2 regions of the Cellvibrio fibrivorans genome follow, and region 1 is predicted to be linked to the other one. Evidence: predicted binding sites of a transcription regulator. Region 1 holds the regulator's gene; the other holds the start of a gene.
What was found. The regulator PhoB, encoded in region 1, activates phosphate uptake and scavenging genes when phosphate is short. The targets are predictions, from matches to a motif close to TGTCATAAANNTGTAACA.
Positions count from the first base shown of each region.

Region 2: the regulator PhoB is predicted to act here: its motif matches at 2,895-2,912, upstream of J2X05_RS01350 (TIGR00153 family protein).

Region 1 covers NZ_JAVDVX010000006.1:205,291-209,719, reverse strand. Annotated here, with positions in the region: gene J2X05_RS16300 (chorismate--pyruvate lyase family protein) at 1-441, shown strand, start outside; gene ubiA (4-hydroxybenzoate octaprenyltransferase) at 913-1,779, shown strand; gene phoB (phosphate regulon transcriptional regulator PhoB) at 1,896-2,594, shown strand; gene phoR (phosphate regulon sensor histidine kinase PhoR) at 2,704-3,987, shown strand; gene J2X05_RS16280 (lytic polysaccharide monooxygenase auxiliary activity family 9 protein) at 4,287-4,429, shown strand, end outside.
Region 2 covers NZ_JAVDVX010000001.1:296,793-301,221, reverse strand. Annotated here, with positions in the region: gene argE (acetylornithine deacetylase) at 1-699, opposite strand, end outside; gene J2X05_RS01355 (inorganic phosphate transporter) at 851-2,125, opposite strand; gene J2X05_RS01350 (TIGR00153 family protein) at 2,151-2,828, opposite strand; gene tfpB (type IV pilus assembly ATPase TfpB) at 3,096-4,429, shown strand, end outside.

The DNA of each region.
Region 1 (4,429 bases):
CAAAGCAGCGGTCAATTCAAGGTGCAACTGGTGCGGCAGATTATCGGGCTACCGTGTCTGAATGAATGTCATGCGCTGGGGATGAAACGGCCGGCACTGGCGCTGATCCGTGAGGTGATCCTGTGCGGCAATGGTGAACCCTGGGTATTTGCGCGCAGTATCTTGCCACTCGCCAGCCTGACCGGCCGGTTGCGCCATTTGCGCAAGCAGGGCACGCGCCCGCTGGGCGCGTTTTTGTTCAGTCAGCCACAGTTAACACGCAGTGCCATTGCAGTGGCGCGGATTAGCCGCGATCATGCCTATGTCCCCGGCGATTTGGTTGGCGACCAATTACTCTGGGGGCGTCGCTCGATGTTTTACTTGCAGCAGAAGCCGCTGCTGGTGAGCGAAGTATTTTTACCGGCCTTTGCCGCCCAGCTCACGCTGCACCTGCCCCGATAACCTTAATAAAACGGCGTTTTGGCTATGACAAATCCCGACGATGTAAAACCACCCGCTGCTGCGCCCAAAAAACCGGCGACGAAAAAGGTTGCACCGACAGATGCCGGCGGCACCAGCACCAAACCTAAAACAGCGGCAAAACCGGCGACAAAGAAAGCCGCCAAACCTGCTGCCAGCGAAGCAGCAGCTAAGGCACCCGCAGCTACAGTGACTAAACCCGCTCAAGGCAAACCAGTCGCGGCCAAAATAACGCTCAAAAAAGCAACCAGTGCAGCAACCACCAAACCTGCGGTGCGCAAACCCAAAGTTACCGTCCCGGATCCAGCACTGATCGCACCGTCAGTAGATCCTGTTGGCCCTACATCACCTGACACTGGTGATCAGCCAACAACACCAGCCACGGACTGGGCGAATGTCCATGCTGCAAAAATCCTCAAACGTGCAGCGAAAAATAGCGGAAAGGCTGGCTTTATCGCCCAACTCAAGCACAAAGCAGGCAGTTACTGGCGCTTGACGCGCATGGATCGCCCGATTGGCACACTGCTGTTGCTCTGGCCCACACTATGGAGTTTATGGATCGCCGCCAAAGGCGTGCCCAGCATTAAAAATCTGGTGATTTTTGTGTTGGGGGTGATAGTGATGCGCGCCGCCGGCTGCGTCATCAACGACTTCGCTGACCGCAAGATCGACGGCAAGGTGCTGCGCACTAAAGATCGGCCACTGGCTACGGGTGCGGTATCCAGCCGTGAGGCGATTGGGTTGTTTATCACACTCTGCCTGATAGCCTTTGCGCTGGTGCTGTTTACCGACCCGCTAACCATTAAGTTGTCGGTCGGCGGCCTCATCCTCGCCTTCTGCTACCCATTTATGAAGCGCCATACCCATTTACCGCAAGTGGTACTGGGTGCCGCCTTTGCTTGGGGCATACCCATGGCCTATGCGGCAGAGGCAGGGGAATTGCATCAGGGAATGTGGCTGATTTACTTGTCGGTCGTACTTTGGACCGTCGCCTACGACACTTTTTACGCCATGGTAGACCGCGATGACGACCTGAAAATCGGCGTCAAATCCACCGCCATCCTTTTTGGCGAGCAAGACCGCTTGATGACCGGCGTATTGCAAATCATGGCGCTCTATTCGCTGGTGCTGGTCGGCAACCGCTTTGAGCTCGGCAGCTTTTACTATCTCGGTCTGGCGGTAGCGGCCGGTTTATTTATCTACCAACAGTGGCTGATCCGCTTTCGCGTGCGCGAAGCCTGCTTTAAAGCGTTCCTCAATAATAACTGGGTGGGTGTAGCAGTCTTTGCCGGGATTATTATGGACTATAGTTTTCGCTAGGAGCCAAATATCCTGCAACCTGTCATAAATGTGTAACACTGAACTTATTTAATAAGCTGCAACAATAGCTTCACAAACCTGTGAGGCACACCGTGGTTTTTTCAGGCAGAACACTTATGACTGGTCGCAAAATACTGATCGTTGACGATGAATCCGCAATTCGCGATATGCTGCGGGTGGCGCTGGAAATGGCTGAGTATCAAGTCATGGAAGCGAGCAACGCACAGGATGCGCACAGCATCATTATCGATGAAAAACCCGACCTGATCCTGCTCGATTGGATGATGCCAGGGACCAGCGGCATCGAACTCGCGCGCCGCTTGAAGCGCGATGAAGTGACTGCTAACACGCCCATCATCATGCTCACCGCCAAAGGTGAGGAAGACAACAAAATCCAGGGGCTGGAAGTGGGCGCTGATGATTACATCACGAAACCCTTCTCGCCACGCGAACTAGTGGCGCGTTTGAAAGCGGTATTGCGCCGCGCTGACCCGCAAATCAACTCTGCCCCTATCACGGTGCAAGGCCTGTGTCTCGACCCGGCCAGCCACCGCGTGACCATCAATGACCAGTCAGTGGATATGGGCCCGACCGAATATCGCCTGCTGGAGTTTTTTCTCACCCATCAGGAAAGGGCTTATACTCGCAGCCAGTTGCTGGATCACGTCTGGGGCGGCAATGTGTATGTGGAGGAGCGCACGGTGGATGTGCATATCCGCCGCTTGCGCAAAGCGCTGACTATCGACGGCCACGAAGATTTGATCCAGACAGTGCGCGGTACAGGCTATCGTTTTTCTACCCGTATTGAAGCCTGATAACACTATTCGTGAGTAGTCCTAGCAGACGAGCCTACAGGGATGTATTTACGGCGCGTCGCGCAGTGCTCGTCGGCTAGGGCTACGGATTTAGAATCGAGAGGCCCCCTTGTTAAAAGGTTTTAGCGCTGAACTCCAGCGTATTTTGATTATTCTCGCCATCTGCAGCTTGATTGGCTTCTTTAGCGATAACTATGCGCTCTGGATGCTGATCGGCTGTGCGATTTATATCTTGATGATGCTCTGGCAAATGCGTCGCCTCAACCAGTGGCTGTTGCGTCAGGAAACCGATCACCCTCCCGAGGCGAGCGGTATCTGGGGGCAGATTTTCGACAATATCTACCAGTTGCAGCGCGACCAGCGGGGCGAGAAAGACAACCTGCAGGCCGTGATCAACCGCATCCAGGAAATCAGTTCAGCGTTGAAAGACGGCTTGATCATCCTCGACGCGCGCGGCCATCTGGATTTCTGGAACCCTGCAGCACACCGCATGCTGGCGTTGCATACTAAAGACCAGGGGCAATCGGTAATCAACTTTATCCGCCACCCCAAGTTCGTCAGCTATTTTGAAGAGGGTAATTTCGAGGAACCGCTGGAGCTACCCTCGCCGCGCTTTCCCTCCAAACACCTGCAGTTCCAAATCACACCCTTCGGCAAGCAGGAGCGGCTTATCGTGGTGCGCGATGTGACCCAGCTGCACAATCTGGAAAAGATGCGGCAAGACTTTGTCGCCAACGTATCTCACGAATTACGCACACCGCTGACTGTAATCAATGGCTATGTGGAGACCCTTGCGGATAACAACAGCACCCCCAGCTGGGATAAACCCCTGCAGCAGATGCAACAGCAAGCCAAACGCATGTCACTGCTGATCAATGATTTGCTGGTGCTGTCCAAGCTGGAGACGACCGAAGCGGGGCACAACCACAAACCGATTAATATTGAGCAGCTGCTAACCATCGTCAAAAGTGAAGCGGAAGTGCTGAGCAAGGATAAAGAGCAGCAGCTGACGCTGATCTGCAACAACACCACCAAACCCTTGTTGTTATTGGGCAATGAGAAAGAGCTGCACAGCGCCTTCTCCAATTTGGTCATCAACGCGATCAAATACACACCCAATGAGGGCAAGGTAAGTGTGCTGCTCTGGCAAGACCAGAAACACTTCTATGTATCGGTCAGCGATAACGGACCGGGCATCGAAGCTATGCATATCCCGCGTTTGACCGAGCGCTTTTATCGCGTCGATGCCAGTCGCAACAGCAGCACCGGCGGTACCGGTTTGGGCTTGGCGATTGTCAAACATGTACTGATGCGTCATGAGGCGGAGTTGAAAATTACCAGCGAGCCGGGCAAGGGCAGTATGTTTATCTGTGTGTTCCCGCTGCCTCATTGAGAAATCGAGTCTAACGTTGTCATTCGGGATAAAAAGCACATGAATTTGACGTCAAAATAATATTCGAACTTTTTATTTCGTTTTCATCTGAAAATTTTCCAAAAATCAAACCTGCATCGCAAAATATTACCCTCCAAACTGAAAGTCGGACTCGCCAATACAACGTTGTCATTTTAGACTCGATACCTATGGAATGATCTTGGCGCCACGCCAAATCACTTTGCATGTATGGATAACGAGCATCACTCCAAGGTGCCGCACCGGCATCTAACCAACAATAAGTTTCCCGGAGATTGAAAGTGAAAAAGACAATGAAAGCGTGCGGTATTTCCGCTGTAGTAATGGGTTCGCTCTTGCTTGCCAGCCAAGCGTTTGCACACGGTTATGTATCTTCACCAAAAAGCCGTGCTTTTTTCTGTACCAGTGCACAAGGCGGCGCCAG
Region 2 (4,429 bases), on a different contig from region 1:
AAATCCGGCATTGCGGTATTTCAATTGCAACTCAGTGCGCAGGCTGATGAGTTCATTCATGACTTGATTCATCGCTTCCAGCGCATTTTTGCCCAGCGCAGGATTAGACGAGTGGCCACTTTGGCCGCGCACACGCACGGCTTCCATCATAATGCCTTTGTGCATACGAATCGGCACTAAGCCTGTGGGTTCACCAATCACTGCATAGCGCGGTGTTGCGCCGGGAATTCCTGTTTTTGCCAGGGCGCGGGCACCGCTCATGCTGCTCTCTTCGTCGGCGGTGGCGAGTACGATGAGCGGGTGTTTAAACGTTTGATCGATATAGGGTTTCACGGCTTCGATAATGACCGGAAAAAAACCTTTCATATCGGTGGCGCCCAAGCCGTAGAGCTTGCCGTCTTTTTCTGTGAGTATGAATGGGTCAGATTGCCAGCGATCGGCGTCGTACGGAACGGTATCGCTGTGGCCAGCCAGTACCAGTCCGCCATCGCCGCTACCGAGGGTGGCAACCAAATTGGCTTTACTGGACTGCGCCAGTGGCATTACCTGGGTGTTAAAACCCAAATCGGCAAAACAGTTGGCGAGATAGTCGATCACCTTTTGGTTGCTCATATCCCATTCGGGCACAGCGCAGCTGACCGATGGCAGTGCCACCAGCTGTTGCAGGTGATCTTGGTAACGCTTGAAATCAACACTCATGGTTCGACTCAATAAAGGCTTGGGCTCATCGAAATACTAACGGGCTGTTATCGGCGATTGCACGGGAAATTGCAAGCGCAGAGCAATAAATCCCCCTGCAAAAAAAGCCCGGGTAGTTTCCTGCCCGGGCTGTTTGCTTTAGTCCTGGCAGTCAGCTAAACAGTGCTTGGAGAACGTAGAAGAAAAGAATCGACAGTCCAGCACCAGCGGGTAGGGTGATGACCCAGGAGGCAAAAATACCGCCGATCACGCTGATATTGAGTGCGCCTATACCGCGCGCCAGACCCACGCCCAACACCGCGCCGACTAGCGTATGGGTAGTGGAGATGGGCAGCCCCGCACCTGAAGCGATCACCACAGTGGCTGCGGCAGACATCTCGGCAGCAAAACCGCGGCTGGGAGTAAGTTCAGTAATTTTTTTGCCGATGGTCAGCATCACTTTGTAGCCGTAGGTTGCCAAGCCGATCACAATACCGAAAGCCCCCAATAACAGGACCCAGGATTCAACCGGTGCTTTGGCTTCAACCGCACCTGATTTGATTACGCTGATCACTGCTGCCACCGGGCCGACGGCGTTAGCGACATCGTTGGAGCCGTGGGCGAAGGCCATAGAGCAGGCGGTGAAAATCATGAGCACGCCGAAGACCCGCTCTACACTGGCGAAGCGGCTGTTTTTGTCCGCGGCCGCATCTTGTTTGATGCGGCTGAGCAAATAGATACCAATTGCCGCTACCAGCGCACCTATCCCAGCAGCAATCACCACCGCCTCTAAAAAGCTGAATTCGATTTGGCGTTCCCGCAAAACGTATTTCAGCCCCTTGAGGATAGTCACCATCGAGAGGAAAAAGCCGACCGCAAACATGTAATAGGGAATGTAATGTTTGGCATTGGCGAAGGGGTCTTCAGTATTCAGTATCAGGAACTGTACTGAGCGGAAAATCCAGAAGGACAGGACGCCTGCCATCACCGGGGTGATCACCCAACTGCCCACTATGCCCCATACCGCGCTCCATTGGACGGCATCGACCGAGATGCCCACCGCCGCAAAGCCAATAATGGCGCCCACAATGGAGTGGGTAGTGGAGACCGGCCAGCCCAGCATACTGGCAATCAGCAGCCAGCTACCGGCGGCCAGCAGTGAAGCGAGCATGCCGTAGACAAACAAGTCCGGGTTTTTGGCCATCACCTCCATTTCGACTAGGCCGCTGCGGATGGTTTCGGTCACTTCGCCACCGGCGAGATAAGCGCCGGCAAATTCAAACACCATGGCGATGCAGATTGCCTGTTTCATCGTGAGTGCGCGTGCGCCTACTGATGTGCCCATCGCATTGGACACATCATTAGCGCCTATACCCCAAGCCATAAATAGCCCGAATACACAGGCCAAAATAAACAGCAGCTGGCTGTATTCGGCAAATAAATTCATGGTGGATTTCCCTGATTAAGACGCCTTAGCGCGCCAGCAGCAACTGCAGGCGGCCGCCCACATCATGGGCGCGGTTAGCGATGTCACCCACCCAGTCGATGATGTTGTAGAGGAACATCACATCGACCGGCGGCAGCTGCGCCTCCAGTGCAAAGAGCGATGTGCGCACGCCAATTTCGAGGTGGTCGGTCTTCTCTTCCAGGTCGTCCAACTCTTTAATCATGTTCTCCACCACTGCCAGTTCGCGCCCGCTAAAACCGCTTTCGAGCAATTCATCCAGCTCGTTGATGGCGATCAACGCCTGTTCGGCTGCCGCGACGCTGGCGCGCACAAACTCATTCACCTGCTCCTTCATGCTCGTCGGGATAGTCATGCGGCGGCCCATGATGATGCCCGCAATGTCTTTGGCGCGGTTAGGGATGCGATCCTGCATGGTCAGGAGTTCGAGCAAATCGGTACGCGGTACCGGCAAGAACAGGCTTTTGGGGAGATGCAGGCGCAGTTGCTTTTTGATCTCGTCGGCCTGATGTTCGAATTGCACCACGCGTTGTTGGATCTCGCTGGCGCGCGGCCAATCGTCGCTGGTTACCGCCTCGAAAAAGCGGGTCAACTCGGCAGCCGCTTGCACCGCCAGCGCCATATGTTCCTGCATAGGCTTGATGGGCGAGCGGCCGAACAGGTTTGACAGGTTTGCAAAAGGCATCAATTACCCCCTCCGGTAAAAAGTGCGTGCAGTATAGAAAGATCGCCCTTCAGGGTCACGCGGCTTTGTTACATTTTTATGACAGAATCGTGACCGTTTTTTTTGAGTGTGAACCAGGTGCAGGCGCGCTGGCAGTGGCTGTTCAATTCCGCAACTAGAGCCTAGCTGCCGCAGGGCGAAATACCAGCTTGCGCGCTACTGGGCAGACGCTTGGCGTGCGAGGCGTTACAATCCCCTGAACTCAAATCAATAAACAGGAACAATAAGATGGCGCAGGTGTTGGATCGGGTATTGGATTTGCGTGGATTGATTCAGGATCTGGTCGCCGACGGGCGCATGAAGCAGGTCGATGCCAATATGCTGCTTGGTGCCTCGCGCACCCGAGAGCAGGCCATCATGCATCCGCTCGCTTATATCGCCACCCAAAATCTGGACGATGTTCAGCGTCCTGGCAAGAGCCTTGATGGCGATACCCTCACCGAATGGCTCGCTACTAAGGCGCGCCTGCCGCTATTCCACATCGATGCGATGAAAATCGATGTCGCCAAATGCACCGAGGTGATGAGTTACGCTTTCGCCAAACGTCACGGCATCCTCTGCGTCAAAGTCGAGTCAGATCATGTCGTTATCGCCTGTACCCAGCCATTTATGGCGGGCTGGGAGCCGCAAGTGGAGCATGTGGCGCGCCGGGCGGTGAAACGGGTGGTCGCTAACCCGGCCGATATCGAGCGCTTTATGGTGGAGTTTTACACCCTCGCGCGCTCTGTCTCCGGCGCCAGTGGGGCGACGGCGGCCTCAGCGATCACCAATTTTGAGCAGCTGGTCGAGCTTGGCAAAGCCAGCGATCCAGATGCGAATGACCAGCATATCGTCAAGATCGTGGACTGGTTGCTGCAATACGCCTATGACCAACGTGCATCGGATATTCATATAGAGCCGCGTCGGGAGGTGGGACGTATCCGCTTCCGCATTGACGGTGTCCTGCATTACGTCTACGAACTACCTGCCAATGTGTCCACCGCCGTAACCAGCCGCTTCAAGGTGTTGGCGCGCATGGATATCGCCGAAAAACGCAAGCCGCAGGATGGCCGAATCAAAACCCGGCGCAGCGATGGCAGTGAAATCGAACTGCGTATGTCCACTTTGCCAACTGCTTTTGGCGAAAAACTGGTGATGCGGATTTTCGATCCGGAAGTGCTGCTGCGCAGTTTTGCCGATTTGGGCTTGGTGGGTGACGACTATGCACGCTGGTACTCCATGCTCACCCGCCCCAACGGGATTTTGCTGGTCACCGGCCCGACCGGGTCCGGCAAGACGACCACGCTCTACTCATCGCTACGGCAGGTCGCCACCGATGAAGTGAACGTCAGCACGATTGAAGACCCCATCGAAATGGTAGAGGAGCGCTTCAATCAGACGCAGGTGCACCACAAGATTGGGCTGGATTTCGCCGCCGGTATCCGCAGCCTGATGCGGCAAGACCCGGATATCATCATGGTGGGCGAGATCCGCGACCTGGAAACCGCGCAGATGGCAGTGCAAGCCGCGCTCACCGGTCACCTGGTGCTATCGACCGTGCACACCAATGACGCGCCATCAAC